Regions from separate parts of the Enterobacter cancerogenus genome, predicted to be linked through region 2. Evidence: predicted binding sites of a transcription regulator. Region 2 holds the regulator's gene; the other holds the start of a gene.
What was found. The regulator CRP, encoded in region 2, controls carbon source genes, mostly activating them, when cyclic AMP is high. The targets are predictions, from matches to a motif close to ATGTGANNNNNNTCACAT.

Region 1 (3,494 bases), 2.0 Mb from region 2:
TCAGCCGATCCCGCATATCATCAACAACATCTTTGTCCCGACCTTTGGCATGATCGGCGGTACGGGCAGCACCATTTCGCTGCTGATCGCCATTTTCATCTTCTCGCGGCAAAAATCGGCGAAGCAGGTGGCCCGTCTGTCTCTGGCGCCCGGCCTGTTCAATATCAACGAGCCGGTTATCTTCGGCCTGCCGATTGTCTTTAACCTGCCGCTGATGATCCCGTTTGTTCTGCTGCCCGCCATCGGCATCTATTTCGCCTGGCTCTGCACCACCCTGGGGTTGATGTCGCGCTGCGTGGTGATGATCCCCTGGACCACGCCGCCGATCCTCAGCGCCTGGCTGGCAACAGCGGGGGACTGGCGTGCCGTGGTCGTGCAGTTGGCAATCATGACATTTGGTGTATTCTTCTACCTGCCTTTCCTCAAAATAGCCGAGAGAGTGGCGTTGAAAAACAGCGGGATAGAAAACTAAACAGAAGGACAGGACGATGGCGGCGAAGTACATCACCATAGCGCGGGAAATCAAGAAACGCATTATCAGCCAGCAGTACGCCGCCAATGAACCGCTGCCGGACCAGTTCGCGCTGGCGGCGGAGTTCAGCACCAGCCGGATGACCATTCAGCAGGCGATGCGCCAGCTGATTGTCGAAGGGCTGGTCTACACCCGTCAGGGGCAGGGGACGTTTATCCGCAAAAACTTCCTCCAGCTTTCGCAGTGGGATCTCTCTGGCAGCGACTACTTTGGCGCAACCAAAACCTGGGCACACCTTGGCACGGTGAGCAGCCAGGTGGTGCATTTTGAACTGCGCTTCCCCAACGAGAAAGAGCAGGCCTCGCTGATGATTAACGGCGATGCGCCGGTCTATGATTTTATCCGCCTGCGTCTGCTGAACGGCGAGCCGATGTCGCTGGATTCCACAGTCATGCCGCTGAATCTGGTGCCGGGGTTAAACAAGAGCCATCTTGAAAGTTCGGTGTTCCAGTATGTGCAGGAGACGCTCGGGCTGAAGATCATGGGGTCGTATCGGGTGGTGCGGGCGTTAAAGCCCAACGAACTGGATATGCAGCACCTGGTCTGCGAGCAAACCGACCCTGTGCTGGAGGTAGAGCAGGTAATCTATCTTGAAGACGGTACGCCGCTGGAGTACGCCCACTGCCACTATCGGTACGACCACGGCGGGATTGTTATCGTCAATAACGGATAAAAAAAAGCGGGCCTCGAGGCCCGCGTTTTTATGCGTGTTGCTATCAGTTCAGACGCACCGGCATACCGGAACGGTTCTGGATCGCCTGATCGACAACGGTCGTATCCACATCGGCCTGAGAGGTCACGGCCTGTACCGCGCTGGTCAGGGTGATTGGCACGATTTCGTTGTTGTTGATCTGGTCTTCGCTGGTGGAGAGCGGGTTGTGCACCTCAATGTAACGGCTGCCGTCTGGCTCCGTCGTCGCTTTCACCGGTTCATTGATGAACTGCACGCGCGTACCCACTGGCACGTTGTCGAACAGGAATTTGATGTCGTCGTTACGCAGACGCACGCAGCCGTGGCTGACGCGCAGGCCGATACCGAAGTTAGCGTTGGTACCGTGGATAGCGTACAGACGGCCAATGTACAGCGCATACAGACCCATTGGGTTATCCGGGCCGGCAGGGACGACGGCTGGCAGCGGCTCACCGGCAGCGATGTATTCCGCGTGCATTTTGGCGGTTGGCGTCCAGGTTGGGCCGGCTTTCTTACGCTCAACTTTGGTGGTCCAGTTCAGCGGGGTGTCTTTACCGAGCTGGCCGATACCGATTGGCAGCACGATCACGGTGTTGGTGCCTTTCGGGTAGTAGTACAGACGCATCTCCGCGCTGTTGATCACGATGCCTTCATGAACGGTGTCAGGCAGGATCAGCTGCTGAGGAATGTTCAGTACGGTGCCCGCTTTTGGCAGGTACGGGTCGACGCCCGGGTTGGCTTCCAGCATGTTAGACAGACCAAGCTGGTATTGCGCAGCGTAGTATTCCAGCGGCTGGGTGTTGCCCTCTTCAACGGTGACAACCTGGTTTTGACCTACCAGACGGCTTCCGTCTGTCGGCAGGGGATAAGTCACCGCAGAGGCGGTTTTGCAAAAACCTACGACGGCTAACGCTGCCGCAAAAAGCGTTGTTAATTTCATGTTCATGTTTTGCGAGGTATCTAAGCCATTCCGGCGATGAGTTGATAAGTCTGAATCTGTGATGGGAGCGCATTATATGTGCATTCCTGCTCACTGGGAATTCAGATGTGTACGAAATCACATTTTTTTCGAATTTGTTAAAGTTTAGTGCATTGCTGCAACACGGGATCTCAATTCGGAATTGTGGCATAATGCCGCGTTTATCACACTTTTCGCAGGAATCTCTCCGTGTTAGTTACCAGCAACGTCACTATGCAGTTTGGCAGTAAGCCGCTGTTCGAAAATATTTCCGTCAAATTTGGCGGCGGCAACCGTTACGGCCTGATTGGTGCCAACGGTAGCGGAAAATCCACCTTTATGAAGATCCTCGGCGGTGATTTGGAGCCGACGCTCGGCAACGTGTCGCTCGATCCTAACGAGCGTATCGGTAAGCTGCGTCAGGACCAGTTCGCCTTCGAAGAGTTCACCGTGCTCGACACGGTGATCATGGGACACGGAGAGCTGTGGGAAGTGAAGCAGGAGCGCGATCGCATCTACGCCCTGGCAGAAATGAGCGAAGAAGACGGCTATAAAGTGGCCGATCTCGAAGTGCTGTACGGTGAAATGGACGGCTACTCAGCCGAAGCGCGCGCGGGCGAGCTGCTGCTGGGCGTCGGTATCCCTGTTGAACAGCACTACGGCCCGATGAGCGAAGTCGCGCCGGGCTGGAAGCTGCGTGTGCTGCTGGCGCAGGCGCTGTTCTCAAATCCTGACATCCTGCTGCTCGATGAACCGACGAACAACCTGGACATCGATACCATCCGCTGGCTGGAGCAGACGCTGAACGACCGCGACAGCACCATGATCATCATTTCGCACGACCGTCACTTCCTGAACATGGTTTGCACCCACATGGCGGATCTGGATTACGGCGAGCTGCGCGTTTACCCGGGCAACTACGACGAATACATGACCGCGGCAACCCAGGCGCGTGAACGTCTGCTGGCTGATAACGCCAAGAAGAAAGCGCAGATCGCTGACCTGCAGTCCTTCGTCAGCCGCTTTAGCGCCAACGCCTCAAAATCGCGTCAGGCAACCTCGCGTGCCCGTCAGATTGACAAGATCAAGCTCGACGAAGTCAAAGCGTCAAGCCGTCAGAACCCGTTCATCCGCTTCGAGCAGGACAAGAAACTGTTCCGTAATGCGCTGGAAGTGGAAGCCCTGGCAAAAGGTTTTGAAAGCGGTCCGCTGTTTAAAAACTTCAACCTGCTGCTGGAAGTGGGCGAGAAGATTGCCATCCTCGGTGCCAACGGCGTGGGTAAATCCACAATGCTGAAAACGCTGGTGGGCGA
Region 2 (3,494 bases):
TAATCAGGTAGCTCACCAGCGTAATCGCCAGCATTCCCGCCAGCGTATATCCCTCCGGCACGTGGAAGTGCAGGGTGACCCCGGCAATGACCAGCCCGGCAATCGTGCCGCCCGCCCGGTGCAGGATGCGCACCCGCGTGGCGCCGTAGCCGTTTTGGGTAACAAACAGCACGGTCATTAAGATCCAGTATGGCTTCGGCAGGTGCAGCGCCATCCCCATCAGGCTGGCGATGCTCAGCATCACGCTGATGCGCGCGGCGTTACGCAGCGCCGGGGATTTCAGCGACAGGTAGCTTTTAAGGGCGGGCAGCAGCGGGAGCCGTTTTTGTTTATCGGCCATCAGGTCGCGTGGGTAGAGCGGACGCTGGGTGCGCAGGACGCGCGCGATGCGGCTGAAGTGCCAGGCGGCGAACTGCCCGACCGGGTTATCCGGGTGCTGGCGGGCAATCTTCTCCAGCGCGCCGAGGGGCTTATCCATGTTAAAGCGCGTGGGGTAGCGGTGATAAAGAATGTCGTCCGCCAGCACCCGCAGGCGCGCGGACACCGTCTGAGCGTTCCAGCGGATCACCGCTTCGGCATGGCTACGCTCGACCAGCTTTTGCACCTCTTGCGGGTGATGCAGGCTGACCGAGATGTGCTCCTGCAGATCCAGCCCCACCTGGAAGATGCGCAGCAGCCGCTTGTAATCATGGTTTTTATTGGCGGCAAGCATATGCAGCTGCTGGTAACACTGGCCAATCAGATCCACCACCTTTTGCTGTCGCGTCAGCAGCGGCGGCAGTGATTTTTCCGGATCGGTGTGCTGGGTCAGCAGGGTGTATTTGGCCTCGCAGTACTCCGCCAACTGCACGTAGAGCAGGCTCAGGGATTCGCGCAGCGGCTGTTCCCGCCACAGCCAGAACCAAAACCAGTTGAATACGCCGTACCACAGCGTGCCGAGGGCGTAGATTAGCAGCGGCTCCCACACCGGCATATTGCCCGCCAGGCTCAGCGTAAAGATGGCGGCAATCAGTGAGGCGGGCAGCAGTCGGGCGTGCAGCGAGCTGATTTCAGCAGTCACGCCGAGCGTCATTGCCAGCACGGTCAGAATGAGCGGCAGCGGAATATCCCGGGCCAGCAGAAGCTGCACCGCGAGGCTACAGCCTGCAAACAGGCAGCCGCCAACGATCAGGCGTTTGAAAAAGCGCTTATGCGGCGTGTCGAGGCCCGCAATGTTGCAGCAGGCAGGCACAAGGGAAAACAGCAGACCCTGCTGGAGATGACCGAGGATCAGGCCCACGGCCACAGGAAGGCACAACACCAGCGTTTGCCGCAGTGCGTAGTTAACTTCCGGGTGATAGATCAGCCTGCGCCACATGGGGAGTAGAGACAAAAACGGCGTGTCACCTTGCGGTGGCACGCCGTTTGACCGTAATTAACGGGTTCCGTAGACCACGATGGTTTTACCGTGGGCAGAGATCAGGTTCTGGTCTTCCAGCATTTTCAGGATACGGCCCACTGTTTCACGGGAGCAACCAACGATCTGACCAATTTCCTGGCGGGTAATTTTAATTTGCATGCCGTCAGGGTGGGTCATCGCGTCCGGCTGTTTAGCCAGGTTCAGCAGGGTCTGCGCGATACGGCCGGTAACGTCGAGGAAGGCAAGGTTGCCCACTTTCTCAGACGTCACCTGCAGACGGCGAGCCATCTGGGAAGAGAGACGCATCAGGATGTCAGGGTTTACCTGAATCAGCTGACGGAACTTCTTGTAAGAAATTTCAGCCACTTCACATGCGGTTTTCGCACGAACCCAGGCGCTACGTTCCTGGCCCTCTTCAAACAGGCCCAGTTCACCGATGAAATCGCCCTGGTTCAGATAAGAAAGGATCATCTCTTTCCCTTCTTCATCTTTGATCAGCACTGCCACCGAGCCTTTGACGATGTAATACAACGTTTCCGCTTTTTCACCCTGGTGAATCAGCGTGCTCTTCGATGGGTACTTATGAATGTGGCAATGAGACAAGAACCATTCGAGAGTCGGGTCTGTTTGCGGTTTGCCAAGCACCATGCGCTGTTATCCTCTGTTATAAGCTGTCACCAGAGCCATAAATCGCATCCTGACTCTGGGGTTGCAATCGAATTCTTACCCATACCCTGGGAAGTCGGCTGTCGTAACGTTTCGCAGCCAGTAAAGTTTGATGTCCTCTGCATACATGTGTAACGTCAATGTATTACTGTAGCATCCTGAGTGTTTTAGCATAGCTTTTGACGCGTGTCTCCTGGTGTCTCGCTTCAGCATGATGCAGGTCGCCTTCCGTTGCGTGAAATGTAACGCGCGCGTACTCTGTCACCAAAAATGCAACGTTGGAGTTAATGAATATGCAAGCGCGTGTAAAGTGGGTAGAAGGGCTGACGTTCCTGGGCGAGTCTGCATCAGGCCACCAAATTTTGATGGACGGTAACTCCGGCGATAAAGCCCCAAGCCCTATGGAAATGGTGCTGATGGCGGCGGGGGGATGCAGCGCTATCGACGTGGTGTCGATCCTGCAAAAAGGCCGTCACGACGTGACCGATTGCGAAGTGAAGCTCACGTCTGAACGCCGCGAAGAGGCGCCACGCCTGTTCACGCATATCAATCTGCACTTTATTGTCACGGGTAAAGACCTGAAAGACGCGGCGGTGTCGCGCGCGGTTGACCTGTCTGCGGAGAAGTACTGCTCTGTGGCGTTAATGCTTGAGAAAGCGGTGAATATTACCCATTCGTATGAAGTGATTGAGGCCTAATCTTTTGGCGGGTGGCGCTTCGCTGACCCGCCCTACAAAAGCACGATCGTAGGCCCGGAGCGCAGCGCCACCGGGCAAAACAACTCACGCGATCTGCTTGCCTTCCATCAACCGCTGCACCAGCGGCGTCATGATTAACTCCATCGCCAGCCCCATTTTTCCGCCCGGCACCACCAACGTATTGATATGTGAAATAAACGACCCCTGCAGCATCGCCAGCAGCCACGGGTAGTCAATCCCGTCCAGATTGCGGAAATGGATGACCACAAAGCTCTCGTCCAGCGACGGAATGGTTTTGGCGGCGAACGGGTTGGAGGTGTCTACCGTCGGCACGCGCTGGAAGTTGATATGGGTGCGGGAGAACTGCGGCGTCAGGAAGTTAATGTAATCTTCCATCGAGCGCACCACCGAGTCCATCACCGCCTCGCGCGAATGACCACGTTCGCTGATGTCGCGCGTCAGCTTCTGGATCCACTCCAGGTTAACAATCGGCACCACGCCCACCAGCAGGTCAACATGGCGCGCCACGTCGTGCTGTGGCGTGACCACGCCGCCATGCAGCCCTTCATAAAACAACACGTCGGTGGGTTCCGGCAGCGGCTGCCAGGGCGTAAAGGTGCCCGGCACCTGGTTCCAGGGTACGGCTTCGTCATAGGTATGAAGATATTTACGGGATTGCCCTTTACCGCTCAAGCCATATTCCGCAAAGGTCTGCTCCAGCAGGCCGAAGT

Region 1: a site for CRP is predicted at 2,269-2,286, ahead of I6L58_RS05220 (ABC-F family ATPase). Genes of this name have one in related genera too.

The regions. Positions count from the first base shown of each region.
Region 1 is NZ_CP077290.1:1,118,671-1,122,164, reverse strand. Features, by position in the region: gene I6L58_RS05235 (PTS sugar transporter subunit IIC) at 1-472, shown strand, start outside; gene I6L58_RS05230 (GntR family transcriptional regulator) at 489-1,205, shown strand; gene ldtB (L,D-transpeptidase) at 1,249-2,169, opposite strand; gene I6L58_RS05220 (ABC-F family ATPase) at 2,392-3,494, shown strand, end outside.
Region 2 is NZ_CP077290.1:3,113,839-3,117,332, forward strand. Features, by position in the region: gene I6L58_RS14610 (YccS/YhfK family putative transporter) at 1-1,357, opposite strand, end outside; gene crp (cAMP-activated global transcriptional regulator CRP) at 1,415-2,047, opposite strand; gene I6L58_RS14620 (OsmC family protein) at 2,359-2,763, shown strand; gene I6L58_RS14625 (phosphoribulokinase) at 2,848-3,494, opposite strand, start outside.